One region of the Pseudomonas sp. DTU_2021_1001937_2_SI_NGA_ILE_001 genome, then DNA from elsewhere that is predicted to be linked to it. Evidence: predicted binding sites of a transcription regulator. Region 1 holds the regulator's gene; each other region holds the start of a gene.
What was found. The regulator FliA, encoded in region 1, starts transcription of late flagellar genes. The targets are predictions, from matches to a motif close to CTAAAGTTTNNNNNNNNNNNGCCGNTAA.
Positions count from the first base shown of each region.

Region 2: motA (flagellar motor stator protein MotA) is a predicted target of FliA. The motif match lies at 2,926-2,953, and genes of this name have one in related genera.
Region 3: RRX38_RS07205 (methyl-accepting chemotaxis protein) is a predicted target of FliA. The motif match lies at 2,631-2,658, and genes of this name have one in related genera.
Region 4: RRX38_RS22065 (flagellar protein MotY) is a predicted target of FliA. The motif match lies at 3,072-3,099, and genes of this name have one in related genera.

Region 1 is NZ_CP135971.1:1,943,566-1,949,274, forward strand. Features, by position in the region: gene RRX38_RS08100 (chemotaxis protein CheA) at 1-1,762, opposite strand, end outside; gene RRX38_RS08105 (protein phosphatase CheZ) at 1,798-2,583, opposite strand; gene RRX38_RS08110 (chemotaxis response regulator CheY) at 2,604-2,978, opposite strand; gene fliA (RNA polymerase sigma factor FliA) at 3,213-3,953, opposite strand; gene fleN (flagellar synthesis regulator FleN) at 3,950-4,786, opposite strand; gene flhF (flagellar biosynthesis protein FlhF) at 4,902-5,709, opposite strand, start outside.
Region 2 is NZ_CP135971.1:4,330,496-4,336,204, reverse strand. Features, by position in the region: gene rsgA (small ribosomal subunit biogenesis GTPase RsgA) at 1-914, shown strand, start outside; gene motB (flagellar motor protein MotB) at 972-2,003, opposite strand; gene motA (flagellar motor stator protein MotA) at 2,007-2,858, opposite strand; gene RRX38_RS18755 (HDOD domain-containing protein) at 3,213-4,769, shown strand; gene RRX38_RS18750 (rhodanese-like domain-containing protein) at 4,858-5,673, shown strand.
Region 3 is NZ_CP135971.1:1,741,524-1,747,232, forward strand. Features, by position in the region: gene acnA (aconitate hydratase AcnA) at 1-1,467, shown strand, start outside; gene RRX38_RS07200 (CPBP family intramembrane glutamic endopeptidase) at 1,835-2,584, shown strand; gene RRX38_RS07205 (methyl-accepting chemotaxis protein) at 2,697-4,262, shown strand; gene RRX38_RS07210 (hypothetical protein) at 4,726-5,181, shown strand; gene RRX38_RS07215 (autotransporter outer membrane beta-barrel domain-containing protein) at 5,236-5,709, opposite strand, start outside.
Region 4 is NZ_CP135971.1:5,036,892-5,042,600, reverse strand. Features, by position in the region: partial or broken gene RRX38_RS22080 (hypothetical protein) at 1-53, shown strand, start outside; gene RRX38_RS22075 (hypothetical protein) at 357-650, shown strand; gene RRX38_RS22070 (argininosuccinate synthase) at 710-1,927, opposite strand; gene RRX38_RS22065 (flagellar protein MotY) at 2,043-3,014, opposite strand; gene pyrC (dihydroorotase) at 3,165-4,211, shown strand; gene rnt (ribonuclease T) at 4,271-4,882, shown strand; gene RRX38_RS22050 (bacterioferritin-associated ferredoxin) at 5,059-5,277, shown strand; gene bfr (bacterioferritin) at 5,477-5,709, shown strand, end outside.

The DNA.
Region 1 (5,709 bases):
TGGTCGAGAAACCCGGGGCGAAGATCAGGTTGTAGCAGTCGGTGTCGCTCAGACGGTCGGCGGCATCCTTGTCCATGACCCCGCGCTTGACCGCGATGGCGCGCAGCACCGCCGGGTCCATGCCCTTGCCATCGTCGGAGATCGACAACAGGATGTGATCACCTTCCTGCTCGGCGGACAGCACCACCCGGCCACTGCGCGACTTGCCAGCGGCTTCGCGCTCGTCCGGCATCTCGACACCGTGGTCGACGGCGTTACGCACCAAGTGGACCAGCGGATCGGCCAGCGCCTCGACGAGGTTCTTGTCGAGGTCGGTCTCTTCACCGACCAGCTCCAGGTTGATTTCCTTCTTGAGCTGGCGAGCCAGGTCGCGAACCAGGCGCGGGAAGCGCCCGAAGACCTTTTTGATCGGCTGCATGCGGGTCTTCATCACCGCAGTCTGCAGGTCGGCGGTTACCACATCCAGGTTGGACACCGCCTTGGACATGGCCTCGTCACCGCTGTTGAGCCCCAGGCGCACCAGACGGTTACGCACCAGCACCAGCTCGCCGACCATGTTCATGATCTCGTCGAGGCGCGCGGTGTCGACCCGTACGGTGGTTTCCGCTTCGGAGGCCACCGGTTTCTCGCCCGCCGGAGCGGCAGCCGGTTTGGCCGCTGCCGGTGCAGGCGCAGCAGGTGCGGCAGGTGCTGCGGCACGGGCCGCCGGGGCCGGCGCAGGCTTGGCCGCCGGAGCGGGAGCGGGAGCCGGTGCGGGTGCTTCCGCTTTGGCAGCGGCGGCAGCAGGCGCCGCCACGGCCGCACCGCTGACGGCGGCTGGCTCGAACTTACCCTTGCCGTGCAGCTCGTCGAGCAGGTTTTCGAATTCGTGATCGGTGATCTCGTCGGAAGCCGCCGCACTGGCGGTCGGCGCGGCGGCCGTCACCGTCGGTGCCTGGGCGGCAACACCGCCGTCGAAGGAACCCTTGCCATGCAACTGGTCGAGCAGCGCTTCGAATTCGTCGTCGGTGATTTCGTCACCGCCCGGCGCAGCAGCGGCCGACGCTGCTGGCGGGGCACTCGGCGCGGACGCCGCTGTGGCCTTGCCGGCATCGAAATTGCCCTTGCCATGCAGCTGGTCGAGCAAGGCTTCGAATTCGTGGTCGGTGATCTCGTCGCTTTCTACCGCGCCCGCTGGGGCGGCTGGTGCGGGTGCGGCTGCCGCGGCATCGCCTGCCGGGCCGTGCAGTGCATCGAGCAACTGATCGAATTCAGCCTCGGTAATCAGGTCGCTGTCGTCGGCAGTGGCCTCGACAGCCTCGGCGACCGGCGTCGGCTCGCTGACCGGCTCGGGCGCGGCGACAGGTGCGGGTGCAGCAGGCGCGTCAGCCGACTCGGGTTCGGCGAGGCGCGCAAGTGCCTGCAGCAACTCTGGGGTAGCCGGGGTGATGTCGGTGCGCTCACGCACCTGACCGAACATGCTGTTGACGGTATCCAGGGCTTCAAGCACCACGTCCATCAGCTCTGCGTTAACGCGTCGTTCGCCCTTGCGCAGGATGTCGAACACGTTCTCGGCGATGTGACAGCATTCCACCAGCTCATGCAGCTGGAGGAAGCCGGCGCCCCCTTTTACAGTGTGAAAACCGCGAAAAATTGCATTGAGCAAATCCGCATCGTCCGGTCGACTTTCCAGCTCGACCAACTGCTCGGACAGTTGCTCTAGAATCTCGCCGGCCTCTACCAGAAAATCCTGAAGGATCTCTTCATCGGCGCCGAAGCTCATGGGGGGTGCTCCCTAAAATTGACCGTCAATTGACCTTAGAAGCCAAGACTCGATAGCAAGTCGTCCACGTCATCCTGCCCGGAAACGACATCTTCACGTTTATCGGCATGAATCTGCGGACCTTCACCCTGAGCGGTATGTTTTTTCGGATCTTTTTCTGCCTGCATGGCTTCGTGATCGTGCTCGATGCCAGCGAAACGATCGACATGGCTGGCCATCAGCACCAGCTTCAGCAGATTGCTTTCAACTTCAGTGACCAGTTGCGTGACCCGCTTGATCACCTGGCCGGTCAGGTCCTGGTAGTCCTGGGCCAGCAGAATGTCATTGAGGTTGCCCGCGACCGCATGGCTGTCCTGCTCGGCTCGAGTCAGGAACACATCGACGCGACGCGCCAGGTCCCGGAACTCTTCGGCACCGATCTCGCGGCGCATGAAGCGACCCCAGTCGGCGCGCAGCACCTTGGCTTCATCGCTGAGGCCATTCATCATCGGCGCGCTCTGCTCCACCAGGTCCATGGTGCGGTTGGCAGCCCCTTCGGTCAGCCTCACAACATACGACAGACGCTCGGTGGCATCCGTGATCTGGGACACTTCTTCGGCTTGCGGCATGTGCGGATCGATGTGGAAATTGACGATCGCGCTGTGCAGCTCGCGCGTCAATTTGCCGACTTCCTGGTACAAGCCACGGTCGCGAGTCTGGTTGAGTTCATGGATCAGTTGCACGGCATCGCCGAACCGGCCCTTTTCGAGGCTGGCGACGAGTTCTTGCGCATGTCTTTTCAGGGTCGACTCGAAGTCACCCAGTGAATCTTTGTTATCCATAGCACCCTCGCGGCATGCAATCAGCTATTGACGCGCTCGAAGATCTTTTCGATCTTTTCTTGCAGGACTTGCGCCGTGAAGGGCTTGACCACATAACCGTTCACACCGGCCTGGGCGGCCTCGATGATCTGCTCACGCTTGGCCTCGGCAGTCACCATCAGCACAGGGATGTTCTTCAGGCGCTCGTCCTGACGGACATTGCGCAGCAGCTCGATCCCGGTCATGCCCGGCATGTTCCAGTCGGTCACCAGAAAATCGAACGCACCACTCTGCAACATAGGCAGCGCGGTCAGGCCGTCATCGGCTTCCGACGTGTTGGTGAACCCCAAGTCACGCAACAGGTTTTTTATGATCCGCCGCATCGTTGAAAAGTCATCAACGATGAGGATTTTCATGTTCTTGTCCAATTCGACCTCCAAGCAGTCTTTAACGGGCCCGCTCCCCGGACCCGCTGTTCACTCAATACGAATACAGCCCATCTTCGACCACACCCCTGACAGCCAAGTATCAGGACACGCACAAGACGCCCGCAGCCCCCCTCACGGAGTCGACTGACAGGCTCCTGCCTTGTCTGGATGCTTGCCTAACCTGATGCAGCCGGTCTGAAACCAGAGAAAACCGCGAGCGCCTCAACGCGCGCGCCATTCCCCCAGACGCCCCCGCAGACGCGCTGCACACTGGCTGTGCAACTGGCTGACTCGCGATTCACTGACCCCCAGGACCTCCCCGATCTCTTTGAGGTTCAGTTCCTCGTCATAGTACAACGCCAGCACCAATCGCTCACGCTCCGGAAGATTGGCAATGGCATCGGCCAAGGCATTCTGGAAGCGTTCATCCTCGAGATCTCGGGAGGGCTCCAGCGAACCGCTGGCGCCATCCTCATGCAGCCCGTCATGTTCGCCATCCTGCAGCAGGTCGTCGAAACTGAACAGCCGGCTACCCAAGGTGTCGTTCAAGATAGCGTAATAATCATCAAGACTTAACTGGAGTTCGGCAGCAACTTCATGATCTTTAGCGTCGCGACCCGTTCTTGCCTCAATTGCACGTATTGCATCACTGACCATACGTGTATTGCGGTGCACGGAACGCGGTGCCCAGTCGCCTTTGCGCACCTCGTCGAGCATCGCGCCACGGATGCGGATGCCGGCGTAGGTCTCGAAACTGGCCCCTTTGCTGGAGTCGTATTTGGTCGAGACTTCCAGCAGGCCGATCATGCCGGCCTGGATCAGGTCCTCGACCTGCACACTGGCAGGCAGACGCGCCAGCAGGTGATAGGCGATGCGCTTGACCAAGGGTGCGTAACGCTCGATCAGTTCGTACTGTGAGTTGCGTGACGCCTTGCTGTACATCTGATAGCCGCTTGCTGTCATTGGACCGGTCCTGCTGCGCTGGTCTGGTGAACAAGTCGCTCGACGAAGAACTCGAGATGCCCGCGCGGGTTGGCAGGCAGTGGCCAGGTGTCGACCTTCTGGGCGATGGCCTTGAAAGCCAGCGCACACTTGGAGCGCGGGAAGGCCTCGTAGACCGCACGCTGCTTCTGTACCGCCTTGCGCACGCATTCGTCATAGGGCACGGCACCGACGTACTGCAGGGCCACGTCGAGGAAGCGGTCAGTGACCTTGGTCAGCTTGGCAAACAGGTTGCGCCCTTCCTGCGGTGTCTGCGCCATGTTGGCCAGGACCCGGAAACGGTTCATGCCGTAGTCACGATTGAGCAGTTTGATCAGCGCGTAGGCGTCGGTGATCGAGGTAGGCTCGTCGCAGACCACCAGCAGCACCTCCTGGGCGGCGCGCACGAAGCTCACCACCGAGTCGCCGATGCCCGCGGCGGTATCGATGACCAGCACGTCGAGGTTGTCGCCGATTTCGCTGAATGCCTGGATCAGCCCGGCATGCTGGGCCGGGGCCAGGTGCACCATGCTCTGCGTGCCCGAGGCGGCCGGCACGATGCGCACCCCACCCGGGCCCTGCAAGAGCACATCGCGCAGCTCACAGCGGCCTTCGATCACATCGGCCAGCGTGCGTTTGGGCGTCAGGCCCAGCAGGACATCGACGTTGGCCAGGCCAAGGTCGGCATCGAGCAGCATGACACGGCGCCCAAGCTCGGCCAGCGCCAGTGAGAGGTTCACCGAAACGTTGGTCTTGCCCACGCCACCTTTGCCGCCGGTCACGGCGATAACCTGTACAGGATGCATGCTGCCCATGTTATTTCTTTACCTTGTCATGCTTGGACCGAAACCACATTACGGGCTGCACGTTCCGTGTCGAACAATGCCTGGCAGACCAGCGATGCAGACGCTTTTCTTTATTTTCCATCGTTTACCCCACTCGCTTGCCGGGGGTGTGATAGAGGTCGGCGAACATGTCCGCCATCGCCTCCTCACTGGGTTCATCCTGCAGCTGCACGCTGACCGCACGGCTCACCAGCTGGTGACGCCGCGGCAGATGCAGGTCGTCAGGAATCCTCGGCCCATCGGTCAGATAGGCCACTGGCAATTCGTGAGCGATTGCCAGGCTCAACACTTCGCCAAGGCTGGCGGTCTCGTCCAGCTTGGTCAGGATGCAACCGGCCAGGCCACAGCGTTTGTAGCTGTGGTAGGCCGCGGTGAGCACCTGCTTCTGGCTGGTGGTGGCCAGCACCAGGTAATTGCGAGCGCGGATGCCACGCCCGGCCAGGCTCTCCAGTTGCATGCGCAGGGCCGGATCGCTGGCCTGCAGGCCGGCGGTATCGATCAGCACCACGCGCTTGCGAATCAGTGGCTCCAGAGCCTGGGCCAATGACTGTCCAGGATCGACATGGGTGACCGGCACATTGAGGATTCGCCCGAGGGTCTTGAGCTGCTCCTGGGCACCGATACGGAAGCTGTCCATGCTCACCAGCGCGACGTTCTGCGCGCCGTACTTGAGCACGTAGCGGGCCGCCAGCTTGGCCAGGGTGGTGGTCTTGCCCATGCCGGCCGGGCCGACCATGGCGATCACGCCGCCCTCTTCCAGAGGCTCGATCTCCGGCACGCTGATCATCCGCGCCAGGTGGGCAAGCAGCATGCGCCAGGCATGCTTGGGATCGTCGATTTCCGCCACCATGTCCAGCAGGTCGCGCGACAGCGGGCCGGACAGCCCGACACGC
Region 2 (5,709 bases), 2.4 Mb from region 1:
ACCTGGGCCCGGAAGAGTTCGGCCTGGTGATCGCTCACTTCGGCGTACAGGTCGAGGTCGAAGCCCAGGACGGCGAGCACCGCGGCCAGACCTACCGCTGCTACCTGCGGGCCAACCTGCCAGCGCTGGTCACCGGCGACAAGGTGGTATGGCGGGCCGGCAACCAGGGCACCGGCGTCATCGTCGCGCAACTGCCACGCAGCACCGAGCTGTGCCGCCCGGACTCACGCGGGCTGCTCAAGCCGGTGGCGGCCAACGTCGACCTGATCGTCATCGTCTTCGCGCCCATGCCCGAGCCGCATGCCAACCTCATCGACCGCTACCTGGTGGCGGCCGAGCATGCCGGCATTCACCCCCTGCTGCTGCTCAACAAGGCCGACCTGATCGACGAACGCAACGGTCCGGGCCTTGAAGATCTGCTCTCGGTGTATCGCGGCCTGGGTTACCCGGTGCTGGAGGTCTCGGCCCACCAGGGCGACGGCATGCAGCAGTTGCAACAGCGCCTGGATGGCCAGGTCAGCGTATTTGTCGGCCAGTCCGGGGTCGGCAAGTCGTCGCTGGTCAACAGCCTGCTGCCCGAGGTGGGCACCCGCGTAGGGCCGCTGTCGGAGTTTTCCGGGCAAGGCACGCACACCACCACCACGGCGCGGCTGTTCCACTTCCCCGGCGGGGGCGACCTGATCGACTCACCGGGCATCCGCGAATTCGGCCTGGTTCACGTCAGCCGCGACGACGTCGAGGCCGGTTTCATCGAGTTCAGGGACCTGCTCGGCACCTGCCGCTTCCGCGACTGCAAGCACGACCGCGAGCCGGGCTGTGCGCTGCTCAAGGCCCTTGAAGAGGGCCGCATCCACCCACAGCGCATGCACAGCTATCGCTCGATCCTGGCCAGCCTGCCGCAAGACGAATACTGAAAATGCAAAGGCCGCACCGGTGAAGGGTGCGGCCTTTGTCATGCGGCGACCGGGCGATTACTGAGCGGAACCCGGCGGCTTGAGCGGACCCTGATCGAAGATATTGACTCGCTCGCGCAACTCGCGTGGCTGCACCACGTTCGATTGCGCGGCGCCCGGCTGCGCTGCCGCCGGGGCTGCGGGAGCCGCCGCACCGGGCGCCGCAGGCGTGGCGGGAGCGGGTTTGGCAGGCTCTGCGCTGCCCTGGCCACCTTCGATGCGCTGCTGAGCCTTCTTGGTCAGCACGACGATATCGATGCGACGGTTGATCGGGTTCAGCGGGTGGTCGCGGTCGAACAGCGCCGAAGACGCGAAACCCACCACCCGAGCCACCTGCCCTTCCGGGTAAGTGCCGGCGATCAAGGCACGGCGCGCGGCGTTGGCACGGTTGGCCGACAGCTCCCAGTTACCGAACTCGCCATTACCCACGTAAGGCTTGGCATCGGTATGGCCGCTGACACTGATCTTGTTCGGCACCTGCTTGATGGTGTCGGCCAAGGTCAGCAGGATGTCCTCGAAGTACGGCTTCAAGCGTGCGCTGCCCGAGTCGAACATCGGCCGGTTGTCGGCGTCGACGATCTGGATCCGTAGGCCGTCCGGAGTGATCTCCAGCAGAATCTGGTCCTTGAACTTCTGCAGCTCAGGACTTTGCTCGATCTTGGTCTGCAGCTCCTGCAGCAGCATTTCCAGACGTTCCTGCTCCACCTGCTCGGCCTTGGCCTCGGCGGTGTCGGATTCGATCGGCACGGTGTCCGGGCTGGGGGTGCTTTTTACCTCGGGGTTGAGGGTCTGGTTCGGCGACATCTCCGGCGAGCCGCCAAGGTCGATGACATAAGGCGAGCCACTGTCGCTGAAGCCGACCGGGTCCTTGAAGTAACCGGCAATGGCCACCAGTTGCTCGGGCGTCGCGGACGACAGCAGCCAGAGCACCAGGAAGAACGCCATCATCGCCGTGGCAAAGTCGGCGAAGGCGATCTTCCAGGCGCCACCGTGGTGTCCGCCGCCGAAGCGCTTTACGCGCTTGACGATAATCGGCTGGTTATTTTCCATGGCTTAGCGACCGCGTACTGCTTGCTCCAGCTCGCTGAAGCTGGGTCGGTGAGCGGGGTACAGAACCTTGCGGCCGAACTCGACGGCCAGCGAAGGCGGCATGCCGGAAGCCGAGGCCACCAGGGCAGCCTTGATCGACTCGTAGACGTTCATCTCTTCCTTGGCGTCGTGGGCCAGGCACTGCGCCAGAGGACCGAAGAAACCGTAGGCCGCGATGATACCGAAGAAGGTACCCACCAGTGCCGCCGCCACGTGCTGACCGATCGCGGCCTTGTCGCCGTCCCCGAGCATGGCCATGGTGATCACGATACCCAGTACCGCCGCGACGATACCGAAACCGGGCATACCGTCGGCGATGCCGGTCACGGCATGGGAAGGATGCTCCAGCTCTTCCTTCATGCTCAGCAGTTCCATGTCGAACAGGCCTTCGAGCTCGTGGGGCGCCATGTTGCCGGACGACATGATGCGCAGGTAATCGCAGATGTACGCGGTCATGCGGTCGTCCTTGAGCACACCGGGGTACTTGGCGAAGATCGGGCTGGAGGCGGGCTCTTCGATATCCCCTTCGATGGCCATCATGCCTTCGCGGCGGCTCTTGTTGAGAATTTCATAGACCAGGCCCAGCACCTCGAGGTAATAGGCGTGCGTGAAGCGCGAACTGAACATCTTCAGCGACTTCTTGAACACGTGCATGGTCATATAGCCAGGGTTGGCCTGAATGAAGGCCCCCAGGGCGGCACCGCCGATGATGACGATTTCGAACGGCTGAAACAGGGCCGCCAGATGACCGTGGGATAGCACGTATCCGCCGAGAACACTCGCGAAAACGACAATGATGCCGATGATTTTAGCCATAGGTAAAAAATACTTGTTGAGTCGGGTTCAGGGACAGGTGCGGCGGATCAGGGCGCTGCTGTTCTTCTTATCGGCCTCGGTGAGCCAGACTATAGGCCTGATCGAATGAAAAACCTGTTTCGCTTTCGAAACGGGGTGTAACAATACACTACGCACTGAGCTCTTAGGTTTTATACGAAAAGTCGGCGAGCGAAGGTCAGGCAAGGCAAAAGCAGGCGAGGAAGCGGAGTTTACTGGAGTAAATGAGCATTCCGAGCTGTTTTTAACGCAGCATGGCCGAGCGCAGGCACTTTTCGTACAAAACCTGATACGTACAAACCAGGGCTGCACGCGCTCAATACAAAGGTCTTCCGTATGCCTTCTGCAAGCCACACGACGTTACCTAGACCCCGGACACTGGACGCCTGGGTCAAGCAGCTGGATGACCTGGCGCTGCCGGTGCCGCAGATCAACCACACCCATGTGCGCGCCGCACTCAACGACAGCCGCCGCTCGCTGCGCGACATCGCCGACATGATGCACGAGAGCCCGGCCCTGGTGCTGAGCGTGCTGCGCGAAGCCAACCAGCACACCCACGGCATCACCGAGCCGGCGGAAAGCCTTGAGGTCGCGCTCAACCGCCTGGGCCTGAGCAAGACCGAGATGCTGCTCAACCGCCTGCCAGCCAAGCCGCTGCAAGAGATTCCCCAGGCCTACCGGCAACTGATCCTGATCAGCCAGCACGCCACGCAACAGGCCAACGGCCTGTTCGCCAGTCGCCTGGCGCGCCTCTGGCAGGACATCCACCTGGGCAGCCTGTTGTTCCTGGCCCCTCTGTGGCCGATGGCCCTGGCCCATCCCAAGCTTCTCGAGGAGTGGGAGCTACGCGTGATCCATCAGGGCGAGTCGAGTCGCACCGTCGAACAGGAACTGTTCGGCGTCAAGCTGCTCGACCTGTGCCTGGCCCTGGCGCACGCCTGGCGCCTGCCGATGTGGGTGACCCGCGGCTACACGGTGCTGATCGAAGAACGCCGCGAATGGGTCAAGGCCCTGCGCATTGCCCGGGAGAACCACGACCCGCTGCAACAGCAGCGTGACCTTGACGCCAACCCGGACCTGCAACGCTGGTTCAACCAGCCAGCCAATACGGTGCTGATGGGCAATGGCCTTGCCCTGGCGGCGCAACAGGCCTGGAACAGCCCGCACTGCCTGCGCTGGCAACTGCTCAGCAGCCTGTACCTGCAGCAGTCACTGGACGATGTGCAGCAGCAGGCCCACCAGAATGCCGCCAGCAGCGCGCGCCAGCATGCCGCCCCCGGCCTATGGCATCCGGCCGAAGCCTTGTTGTGGCCCTGGTCGTTCCGGCGCATCCCCAGCGGGCATGAACCGGCCGCAGCACCGTCGACCGAAGACCTGCAACGCTGGCGCACACTGTGCGCCGAGCTGCTGGTCGAGCCGAGCCCCTTCAATAACGCCATGGGCCTGCTCAGCACCGCACGGGACGCGATGGTCGCCGTGGGCATGCAACGCCTGATGCTGCTGATGCCCGACAAGAACACCGGCACCCTGCGGGTGCATCAGATGGCCGGGCTGGGCAAGGAAAACGCCGCGCTGCAATTTCCGATCAGCCAGAGCAAGGTACTGGAAAGGCTGCTGGCGCAACCCACCCAGTTGCGCCTGACGCCCGCCAACCATGCGCAGTTTTCCGCCTTATTGCCGCCGATCCTCAAGACCCTGTTCAAGGGCCACCACAGCCTGATCCGCTCCCTGAGCTGCAACGGCAAGGTGTTGATCCTGGCGATCGCCGACCAGGGCGGCAACCCCATGTCGGAAGTGACCGTGCAGGCGTTCGGCAAGACCGTGCAGTGCATTGAGCGGGCGCTGACCAACTTCACCCGCCAGAAGAGCGCCGGCAAGCCCGCCGGCGAATGAGCGGCGCGCAGCGTCCTGTCGCTGCGCAGCAGTTTTCCCGACGGGGCTGGGCTACAATCTTCGCCTTTCGTTCATGAGGAAGGCTGAAATGTCCGTGTTCACCGACTTGCCGCTGGTCATCGAACCCAGCGACCTGCACGCACGTCTCGATGCCCCGGAGTTGATCCTGGTGGACCTGACCAACCCCGCACGCTTCGAGGCCGGTCATATTCCCGGCGCACACTTCATCGAACCCAAGCGCACCCAGCTGGGCCAGCCTCCGGCACCGGGCCTGGCCCCGGCGCTCACCGATCTTGAACGCCTGTTCGGCGAACTCGGCCACCGCAGCGACGCGGTATACGTGGTCTATGACGACGAAGGCGGCGGCTGGGCCGGACGCTTCATCTGGCTGCTGGATGTCATCGGCCACAGCCGCTACCACTACCTCAATGGCGGGCTGCTGGCCTGGGAGGCCGCCGGCCTGCCGCTGTCCCGGGAAACTCCCGCAGCGCACAGCGCCCCCGTGAGCCTGACCCTGCACGACGAACCCACCGCCACCCGTGAATACCTGCAAAGCCGCCTGGGCGCCGACGACCTGGCGGTGTGGGATGCCCGTGGCGCGGACGAATACCACGGGCAGAAGGTCTTGGCGGCCAAGGGCGGGCACATTCCCGGCGCCATCCATTTCGAATGGACCGACGGCATGGACAAGGCGCAGCAGCTGCGCATCCGCCAGGACCTGGGCGAATGCCTGAAGGCGCGGGGCATCACCCCGGACAAGGAAATCATCACCCACTGCCAGACCCATCGCCGCTCGGGCTTCACCTACCTGGCCGCCAAGGCCCTGGGGTATCCGCGGGTCAAGGCCTACGCCGGCTCCTGGAGCGAATGGGGCAACCACCCCGACACCCCGGTCGAATCCTGATACCGCCCCATCGACGGGACTGAAAGGCTCATCGGT
Region 3 (5,709 bases), 200 kb from region 1:
GTATCGGGTGAAGCCGAATATGAATACAACGGCCAGAGCTACCGGTTGAAGAACGGTGCGGTGGTCATCGCGGCCATCACTTCCTGCACCAACACCTCCAACCCCAGCGTGATGATGGCTGCTGGCCTGCTGGCCAAGAAAGCGGTGGAAAAGGGCCTGCAACGCAAGCCCTGGGTGAAGAGTTCGCTGGCACCCGGCTCCAAGGTGGTCACCGACTACTACCGCGCCGCCGGGCTGACCCCTTACCTCGACAAGCTCGGCTTCGACCTGGTCGGCTACGGCTGCACCACCTGCATCGGCAACTCCGGCCCGCTGCTGGAGCCCATCGAGAAGGCCATCCAGCGCTCGGACCTGACCGTCGCCTCGGTGCTGTCGGGCAACCGCAACTTCGAAGGCCGCGTGCATCCGCTGGTCAAGACCAACTGGCTGGCCTCCCCGCCCCTGGTGGTCGCCTACGCCCTGGCCGGCAATGTACGGGTCGACCTGAGCCGCGATCCCCTCGGTGAAGGCAGCGACGGCCAGCCGGTGTACCTGCGCGATATCTGGCCGAGCCAACAGGAGATCGCCGAGGCGGTCAGCCAGGTCGACACCGCGATGTTCCGCAAGGAGTATGCGGAGGTCTTCGCCGGCGACGAGCAATGGCAGGCCATCGAAGTACCGCAAGCCGCCACTTATGTCTGGCAGGACGACTCCACCTACATCCAGAACCCGCCGTTCTTCGCAGACGTGGCCGGCCCGCTGCCGGTGATCGAGGACATCCGCGAGGCGCGCATTCTCGCCCTGCTCGGCGACTCGGTGACCACCGACCACATTTCCCCGGCTGGCAACATCAAGGCCGACAGCCCGGCGGGCCGCTACCTGCGCGAGAAGGGTGTGGAGCCCAAGGACTTCAACTCCTATGGGTCGCGACGCGGCAACCACGAGGTGATGATGCGCGGTACCTTCGCCAACATCCGCATTCGCAACGAAATGCTCGGCGGCGAGGAAGGCGGCTACACCCTGCATGTGCCCAGCGACGAAAAACTGCCGATCTTCGATGCCTCGATGCGCTACCAGCAGGAAGGCACGCCCCTGGTGATCGTCGCCGGGCAGGAGTACGGCACCGGTTCCAGCCGCGACTGGGCGGCCAAGGGCACCAACCTGTTGGGGGTCAAGGCGGTGATCGCCGAGAGCTTCGAGCGTATCCACCGCTCCAATCTGGTGGGCATGGGCGTGCTGCCGTTGCAGTTCAAGGCGCCGCATGACCGCAAGAGCCTGGGGCTGACCGGGCGCGAAATCCTGAGCATCAAGGGGCTGACCCAGGCCGAGCTGCGCCCCGGTATGGACCTGACCCTGAACATTCGCTTCGAGGACGGCCGCCAGCAGGACATCGAACTGCTGTGCCGCATCGACACCCTCAATGAAGTGGAGTACTTCAAGGCCGGTGGCATCCTGCACTACGTGCTGCGCCAGCTGATCGCCGCCTGACGGCGCGATGGCTGGCAGGGCTTTAGCCGCAATACTGTTCGCTTAAGCGGTATGTGGCCGGTGGGAGCGGCTTTAGCCGCGAAAGCGCCAGGAAATTCAGTGCATCTGTTGTGAACAGGCGGTCGCTTCGCGGCTGAAGCCGCTCCTACCCGGCCTAACTGACCAGTATTGGCTTTAGCCGCAATACTGTTCGCTCCAACAAAAGCCGATGGGGGTGTGCAACGCGGTCCGTGATCTGAGCGGACTGGAAAATCTCCGTGCCGACGCCGGGCCTGCCTCGTAAGATGCAGGCCCGCGCCGTCGCCAGGAGACCACCTTGAATTCACCCCGCTGGAGCGCCCTGGCCCTTCTACTGCTTGGCTATGCCATGGCCCTGCATGCGGGGCAGCCGAGTCTGGCGACACTCTTTCCCATGGCATTGCTGGCAGTGGCCGGTGCGGCCGTGCGGGCACATCGGCCAGGCCTCGTTCGCAGGCTGGGCCATGGCCTGTTCGTGGTCACCGCCCTGGGGCTGGCGTTGCACCTGTGGCCGGGCTTCAACAGCGCGTCGATCATGCCCGAGGGCGCTTCCAGCCCCGGCGCGCAGCCTTTCATCACGCACCTGAACCTCGACAAGCCGCTCATCGGTCTGTGGCTGCTGCTGGCCTGCCCGTGGCTCTTCCAGCGCGCCATCGACTCGTCCTGGCGGCGCTCGCTGTCGATCGCTCTGGGCACCTCCACGCTGTGCCTGACCCTGGCCTGCGTCATGGGCGTAACGGCCTGGGCCCCGAAATGGCCGGACTACGCCTGGTTGTGGTTGGCCAACAACCTGCTGCTGGTGGTCATCACCGAAGAGCTGCTGTTTCGCGGCTATCTTCAGGGCGCCTTGCAAAGCGCGCTGCAACATCGCTGTCACAATCGAGCCCTGGGGCGCATACTGCCCATCGCCATCACGGCCCTGCTGTTCGGCCTGGCCCATGCCGGAGGGGGCTGGGCCTGGGTAATGCTGGCGGGGCTGGCCGGCGTGGGCTACGGATTGGCCTGGAACCAGGGCGGGCCATGGGCTGCCATCGGTGCGCATTTCCTGCTCAACCTGGTGCATTTCAGCCTGTTCGCCTACCCCATGCTGAATCGATAAGTCTTGACCCACGGCAACGTTTGCGTGACAAGACCGTGATCGACCGCTCAATTTTTCCGGCAGGATGCCGATAACGCAGCCAAGCCTATCTGGATCGAAGGACCGAAAAGCCATGCGCAACAACCAGCCCGTCACTCAACGTGAGCGAACCGTCGCCGCCGATCAGCGGCTGATCTCCACCACCGACACCAAGGGCGTGATCACCTATTGCAACGAAGCCTTCCAGGAAATCAGCGGCTTCACCCAGCAGGAACTGCTCAAGTCCCCGCACAACCTGGTACGCCACCCCGACGTACCGGCCGCGGTGTTCGAGCACATGTGGAGCACGTTGAAGGCCGGTCAGCCGTGGATGGGCATCGTCAAGAACCGCTGCAAGAACGGCGACCATTACTGGGTCAACGCCTACGTCACGCCGATCCTGGAAAGCGGCAAGGTGGTGGGCTACGAGTCGGTGCGGGTCAAGCCAACCAGCGAACAGGTGCGCCGCGCCCAGGCGCTGTATGCGCGCATCAACGCCGGCAAGCCCGCCGTGCCAAGGCGCGACAAATGGCTGCCGGTGCTGCAGGACTGGCTGCCGTTCATCCTGGTCAGCCAGGTCGGTTTCCTGATCGGCGCCTGGCTCGACTCGCATTGGGGCTTCATCTGCGCCGCCGCTCTCTCGGTACCACTGGGCTTGCTGGGCTTGAGCTGGCAGCAACGCGGCATCAAGCGCTTGCTGCGCCTGGCCGAGCAGACCACCTCCGACGCGCTGATCGCGCAGATGTACACCGACAGCCGCGGCCCCCAGGCGCGCCTGGAGATGTCGATCCTCAGCCAGGATGCGCGCCTTAAGACCTGTCTGACCCGCCTGCAGGACACCGCCGAGCACCTCAACATCCAAGCTCGCCAGTCCAACGACCTGGCCAATGCCAGCTCTGCGGGCCTGGAGCGTCAGCGTGTGGAAACCGAGCAGGTGGCCGCCGCGATCAACCAGATGGCCGCCACCACTCAACAGGTGGCCAGCCACGTGCAGAGCGCCGCCAGTGCCACCCAGCAGGCCAACGAGCTGACCCGTCGGGGTCGCGACATTGCCGGGGAGACCCGCGACGCGATCCAGCGGCTGTCCACCGCCGTTGGTGAAACCGGCCTGACCGTGACCCAGCTGGCCAAGGACAGCGACGAGATCGGCGGCGTGGTGGATGTGATCAAGGGCATCGCCGACCAGACCAACCTGCTGGCCCTCAACGCCGCCATCGAAGCCGCCCGCGCCGGTGAAATGGGCCGCGGTTTTGCCGTGGTGGCCGACGAAGTACGCCAGCTGGCACAACGCACCAGCGAATCGACCGGGCAGATCCACGGGCTGATCGCCAAGCTGCAGCAGACCGCCAACAACGCCGTGCAGACCATGGATGCCGGCCATCGCCAGGCCGAAGAAGGCGTGGCCCGGGTGCTGGAAGCGGACCAGGCGTTGGTGGGCATCAGCGAGGCGGTGGCCAACATCACCGACATGGCCACGCAGATCGCCGCCGCCACCGACCAACAGACCTCGGTCGCCGATGAAATCAGCCAGAACATCGCCAACATCGCCCAGCTCGCGGACCAGACCGCCGACGGCGCCCAGCGCTCGGCTCAGCTCAGTGCCGAGCTGACCCATACGGCCAATTCGCAATACTCGCTGGTGGAGCGGTTCAACCGCTGAAAGACTGGCTCATGAAGAACCCCGCCTGGCGGGGTTTTTTATTGGGCGAATGACATACCGAACTCAACAAGTAGGAACATTCCTTACTTTCACCCTTCACCGAAGAATTTCCTTCACGATCATTGACAACCTCACCACCCCCCTATTACTTGCAGCGCATTGAACGTCAAATGAGCTGGCACTTCCATGCACCTTCACCAACAGCAACTAACAAGCCTTCAACTGAATAGTGTGAACAGCCCCCATCATCCATGTGCGTGACAGACAATATGTCAATGGACGCGTGATCTTTCTCATTTTCGGAAAAATGCCGAACAGCCTTCACCGAACACACGGCCTCGATAGTAAAACACCCTAGTGGCGTTGAAAGCTCCCGAACCGACGCAGGACCAACTTGAATAAACCAGCCGGTGCCAGCCAAAACTTGCACTGAAAGTACCCCTGCTTAACCACAAGAGTCGATATGGAAGATAAACCGCAACCTGGCGATGCCTCCTCGGCATTGCGTCCTGAACCCACGCCTCACGAAGCGGCCGAGCGCCTCGCCGGCATCCCCTCGCACTGGCTGGGCCTGCCGGACATTTCGGGCAGTCTCAAGGCACCTCAGGTCTGTCACGTCGCGCCGCAGGCAATCACTGCACAACAGGCCAACGTCGGGGTCACGGTCGAGATTCCGGGCTCGCCGCAACTGCGCCCCGAAGACGTCCTGGTGTTCTGCTGGGGCGGCCATGAAAGCTCCAGCACCTTGCACCATGTCACGGGCGATCACACGGTGGTGCGGCGCCTGTGCCTGGCCTACCCGTTGATCGAAACGCCCGAGTACGGGCCCTTGCAGCTGTATTACCGGATCTACCGCGCCGGGCAGTTGATTGGCACCTCACCCACGCTGAATGTCTGCGTACTTCCCCCGGACGCCTGAAACAGCAAAGCCCCCGCCGCGTGGACGGCAAGGGCTGCGTTGCAGTAAACGGCCTCAGAACGCCAGGCGCAGGCCCAGGTTGGCGCCCCAGGGCTGCTCGATGCGCTTGCCGTTCATGTAGTCGAAGTCGGCCTGCAGTTGCAGGCGTTCGGACAGCGACACCGAGACCCCGGCACCGGCTTCCAGCCGCGAGCCAAACAGGTCGTTGTCGAAGCGGTGGCCATTGACCTCGACCGGATTGCGCCGCGAAAACTCCTGCGCAGCGGCCAGGCGTACATACGGCTGCAGCACACCGCCATCCTTGAGGGCAATGTCACGACCCAGCGAGGCACCGACCTTGCCCAGTACCGAACGGGTATGGTCGTTGCTGGCGCGCAAGCCGTTGTCCAGCTGGTAGCGGTCACCACTGACATTGACCGCCGCCAGTTGCGTGAACGGCTCGACGAACCAGCCATCGGCCAGCTTCACATGGCGCCCCAACTCCACCGAGGCGCCAGCGGCCAGGGTGTCGTAGCTGCCCTTGGCGCG
Region 4 (5,709 bases), 2.5 Mb from region 1:
TGACGCTGTTCTTCCTCACGCTCAATTTCAATCCCAGGGTGCTGTATGCCCCTCGCCCTGGCAGCGCCGCCGCAAAAGCCCCCGAGAAAAACCGAAATGGCACAGGTTAATGTGGGAAAAGTAAACGCAAACACGGTACTTAAACTATCGAGCTATTAGGAACTTGCAAAACCTGATAGTCGATAATCAGTTAGACACTCACCGGCCCGCTCTGTTGATTCCTGATAGATACGCAACGCGTGCAGGCAAGTCTAAAGTTGCCCTGTGTCCGGTTTCAAAATGCTCGAAGAGCATGGTGACCCCCTTACATCTCGGTACAACCACACGCATCCAACGCTCAACTGAATGGAACTACCATGTCGAAGTTAAAAGAGTTCCGTGATTTGGAACATGCCCTGAAACGGCAGCAGGAAAAGCTCGAACGACTTGCCCATAACGAGCAACTTTCCAGGCTGCTTGAATTCGAAGAAAAATTGCTGGCGCTGCTCAAGCGGTACAAGCTGACCTTGCGCGACTTGAAGGACGTGGCACAAGCCAACCCGCTCTGCACCCAAGAGGACAGCGCACGCTATGGCGCCACAGGGCACAAGACACCCAGGGCCTCAAGAAAACGCATGAATGGGACGAAAAGCGGCGGCCAGGAGAGATAGCGACGGCTGGATGCCCCCCGCAAATGCAGCCCCGCTCGGGGCTGCATCGGCAGCGGCAATCAGAAGAACTTGCGGTTCTTGTTCGCCGCGATACGCATGCGCAGGGCGTTGAGCTTGATGAAGCCAGCCGCATCGGCCTGGTCGTAGGCGCCGCCATCTTCCTCGAAGGTCGCGATGTTGGCATCGAACAGCGAGTCGTCGGACTTGCGCCCCACCACGATCACGTTGCCCTTGTACAGTTTCAGGCGTACCACGCCGTTCACGTGGGCCTGGGAAGCGTCGATCATCTGTTGCAGCATCAGACGCTCTGGGCTCCACCAGTAGCCGGTGTAGATCAGGCTGGCGTACTTGGGCATCAGCTCGTCTTTCAGGTGAGCGACTTCGCGGTCCAGGGTGATGGACTCGATGGCACGGTGAGCCTTGAGCATTATGGTGCCGCCAGGGGTCTCGTAGCAGCCACGGGACTTCATGCCCACGTAACGGTTCTCGACGATATCCAGACGGCCGATGCCGTTTTCGCCACCGATGCGGTTGAGTTCGGTCAGCACCTGGGCAGGCGTCATGTCCTTGCCGTCGATGGCCACGATGTCACCGGCGCGGTAGGTCAGTTCGATGTAGGTCGGCGTGTTCGGCGCGGCTTCTGGCGACTTGGTCCAGCGCCACATGTCTTCTTCGTGCTCGGTCCAGGTGTCTTCCAGCACGCCGCCCTCATAAGAGATGTGCAGCAGGTTGGCATCCATGGAGTAAGGCGACTTCTTCTTGCCATGGCGCTCGATCGGGATCGCGTGCTTCTCGGCGTAGTCCATCAGCTTCTCGCGCGACAGCAGGTCCCATTCACGCCATGGTGCAATGACCTTGACGCCAGGCTTGAGTGCGTAGGCACCCAGTTCGAAACGCACCTGGTCGTTACCTTTGCCGGTCGCGCCATGGGAAATGGCGTCAGCACCGGTCTCGTTGGCGATTTCGATCAGGCGCTTGGCGATCAGCGGACGGGCGATCGAAGTACCCAGCAGGTACTCACCTTCGTAGACGGTATTGGCACGGAACATCGGGTAGACGAAGTCGCGCACGAACTCTTCGCGCAGATCGTCGATGTAGATCTCTTTGACACCCATGGCCTGGGCCTTGGCGCGAGCCGGTTCGACCTCTTCGCCCTGTCCCAGGTCAGCGGTGAAGGTCACCACTTCGCAGTTGTAGGTATCTTGCAGCCACTTCAGGATCACCGAGGTATCCAGACCACCGGAATACGCCAGTACGACCTTGTTTACGTCCGCCATGCCATCACTCCACGGGGTTGTACGGAAAACCGCTGATTCTACCCCTCAAAGCCGGAGATTTACAGTAGCGCGACAGCTTGTGACCTCCAGGCGACAGCCGTGTACCGCCGGGAGGTCAGGAAGTCTTGGCCGCCGCCGCCGCGCCGCTGGCAGTCGGCGCAGGCGCGGGGGCCGAAACGGGTGCTGCGGCAGGCGCAGCCTCGGCGGGGGTCGCAGGGGCCGGCCGCTCGGTCGGCGCCACGCGCTCCAGATGCACGTTCACCCGCCGGTTACGTGCCCGGTTGGCGTTGTTGGTGTTGGGGACCAGTGGATAGCGCTCGCCATGAAAACGTAGAGTGATCTGCTCTTCCGGCACGCCATTGGCCTTGAGGTAATCCATGACCGCCAGCGCACGACGACGGGACAGGTCGCGGTTGGTCAGGCGGTTGCCACTGTTATCCGAATGGCCATCGAGTTCGACGTGATTGACCGTCGGATCGGCTTTCATATACGCCAGGATGTTGTCCAGGCGCGCCTTGGCCTGGGCGTCCAGATCGATACCGCCCCCTGGGAACCCGACTTCCGCTTGTTTGATCTGATCGAAGTTCATCGGCAGCAGCTTGGCCGTGCAGCTCTGGTACTCGCCGAAGGCTTCGCGAAAGCGCGCCGGCAGCAGGCGGACTTCCATGTTGCCGCCACCGTCGCGCACATAGTGACGAATCACCGGGCTGCGCCCTTCGAGCAAGCCGTTGATCAGGCGTCCGGCCTGGGCCTGGGAGGTGTTGAACGGAATCTCGCCATTGCTTACCCGTACCGACCCCAGATTCAGGTCACCACGTCCGGGCTGCCAGGGGGCGGCCGCCGCCAGCAGGGTCGCCGAGCCACTGCCCATCACGTTGTAGGCGGCCTTCAGACGGAAGGTCGCCTGCTCGCCGGCACGACGCACGAATTCACCGGCACCGAAATCGGTGATCGGCTGGCTCAGACGACACTCGAACTGATCGCCCTCGACTTTCCATTCGACTTTTTCCAGACGGGTCTGGAAGTTCACGGCCATCGCTGGGAGGCTGGCGAACAGGCTGATCAGGGCTAGATATCGCTGGCGCACGGGAGGCTCCACGTAAAAAAATGACCGCAAAACAAAAAATACCCACCTACAGCCAATCTATCGGTAACTTCCTACAAAACTTGATAGCGAGTGCCTGAGACGGTCTTTTCCGGTAGCATTCCGGCGAGTTCGAACCGCCTGGAATCCCCCATGTCCGACCGCCTGACCCTTTTGCGTCCCGACGACTGGCACATCCATCTCCGTGATGGAGCCGTACTGCCCCACACCGTCGCCGACGTCGCCCGCACCTTCGCCCGCGCCATCATCATGCCTAACCTGGTGCCTCCGGTACGTAACGCCCAGCAGGCCGATGCCTATCGCCAGCGCATCCTGGCCGCGCGCCCGGCAGGCAGCCGTTTCGAGCCGCTGATGGTGCTCTACCTCACTGACCACACCAGCCCCGAGGATATCCGCGCTGCCAAGGCCAGCGGTTTCGTCCACGCCGCCAAGCTCTACCCTGCCGGTGCGACGACCAACTCCGACTCCGGCGTAACCAGCCTGGAGAAGATTTTCCCGGCGCTGGAAGCCATGGCCGAAGTGGGCATGCTGCTGCTGGTACATGGTGAAGTCACCCGTAGCGAGATTGACGTCTTCGATCGCGAGAAGCTGTTCATCGATGAACAACTGAGCCGCGTCGTGGAGCGTTTCCCGCAATTGAAGGTGGTGTTCGAACACATCACGACAGGCGATGCGGTGCAGTTCGTCAACCAGGCCAGCAGTAACGTCGCGGCGACCATCACCGCGCACCACTTGCTGTATAACCGCAATCACATGCTGGTGGGTGGTATTCGTCCGCATTTCTATTGCCTGCCGATCCTCAAGCGCAACACGCATCAGGTTGCACTGCTCGACGCCGCCACCGGCGACAGCGGCAAATTCTTCCTGGGTACAGATTCGGCACCGCATGCCCAGCACGCCAAGGAAGCCGCCTGCGGCTGTGCCGGCTGCTATACCGCCTATGCGGCGATCGAGCTGTATGCCGAAGCCTTCGAACAGCGCAATGCGCTGGACAAACTGGAAGGTTTCGCCAGCCTGCATGGTCCGGCGTTCTACGGCCTACCGGCAAACCAGGACACTATCACCCTGGTGCGCGAAGAGTGGACGGCTCCGGCCAGCCTGCCTTTCGGCGAACAGACTGTCATTCCGCTGCGCGCTGGTGAAAAACTGCGCTGGCGCCTGCTGGAGAATCAGGCGTGAGTGAAGATCAGTACGACGAAGACCTGGACCTGCAAGGTGGCGGCGGCGCCCGCCACCCCATGGCAGCGCGCTTTCGCGGCTATCTGCCAGTGGTGGTCGATGTCGAAACCGGCGGGTTCAACGCCGCGACCGACGCATTGCTGGAAATCGCCGCCGTGACCATTGGCATGGACGAAAAGGGCTTCGTATTTCCGGAGCACTCGTATTTTTTCCGCGTCGAGCCTTTCGAGGGCGCCAATATCGAGCCGGCGGCTCTGGAGTTCACCGGCATCAAGCTGGACCATCCGTTGCGCATGGCGGTGAGCGAGGAAACTGCACTCACCGACATTTTCCGTGGCGTACGCAAGGCCCTGAAAGCCAATGGCTGCAAACGTGCGGTGCTGGTCGGCCACAACGCCAGCTTCGACCTGGGCTTCCTGAACGCCGCCGTGGCGCGCATGGACATGAAGCGCAACCCTTTCCACCCCTTCTCCAGCTTCGACACCGCGACCCTGGCTGGTCTGGCCTATGGTCAGACCGTGCTGGCCAAGGCGTGCCAGGCGGCCGGCATCGACTTTGATGGCCGCGAAGCACACTCGGCGCGCTACGACACCGAGAAGACCGCCGAGCTGTTCTGCGGAATCGTCAACCGCTGGAAAGAGATGGGCGGCTGGCACGACTACGACGACTGACCGTGTCGCTGCGCCTGCGCCGCCGAGTGGCGGCGCAGCCTTTTGAAGCCCATCCTGTCGCGAGGTTGAACCGCTCATCGAATCCTCGCATGCCGATCAAAAACAATTTTGACAAGCATTCTCATTACGATTAGTCTCCTCGGCAACACGCATCACACAGAGACGGTCCCAAGTTTATGTATGTTTGCCTTTGCCAAGGTGTCACTGACGGTCAGATTCGCGAAGCGATCTTCGAAGGCTGCTGCAGTTACCGCGATATCCGCCAGACCCTGGGTGTAGGCACTCAATGCGGCAAGTGCGCTTGCCTGGCCAAGGAAGTGGTGCGCGAAACGCTGACCGAGCTGCAGACCACTCAGGCCGCACTGGCCTACCCCGCAGAATTTTCTGCCGCGTAAATCACGCCTGAATCACGAAACCGGACAATGTCCGGTTTTTTTATGCCTGTAATTCAATTACTTAGGCTCAAGATGCAGAACTCAAACATTCTTATTCAGATTTAATTTCACTTATTATTCAATAACTTAGGTTTGACACTAGATTAAGTCGGGATCAAACTCGCGGCCTATAGACATTAGCCTGCGGCAGGAACTCGACATGAAAGGCGACATTACAGTCATTCAACATCTCAACAAGATCCTTGGGAACGAGCTGGTCGCTATCAACCAGTACTTCCTGCACGCGCGTATGTACGACGACTGGGGCCTGAACAAGCTCGGCAAACACGAGTACCGTGAATCCATCGACGAGATGAAACACGCGGACAAGATCATCAAGCGCATCCTGTTCCTGGAAGGCATCCCCAACCTGCAGGACCTCGGCAAGATCCT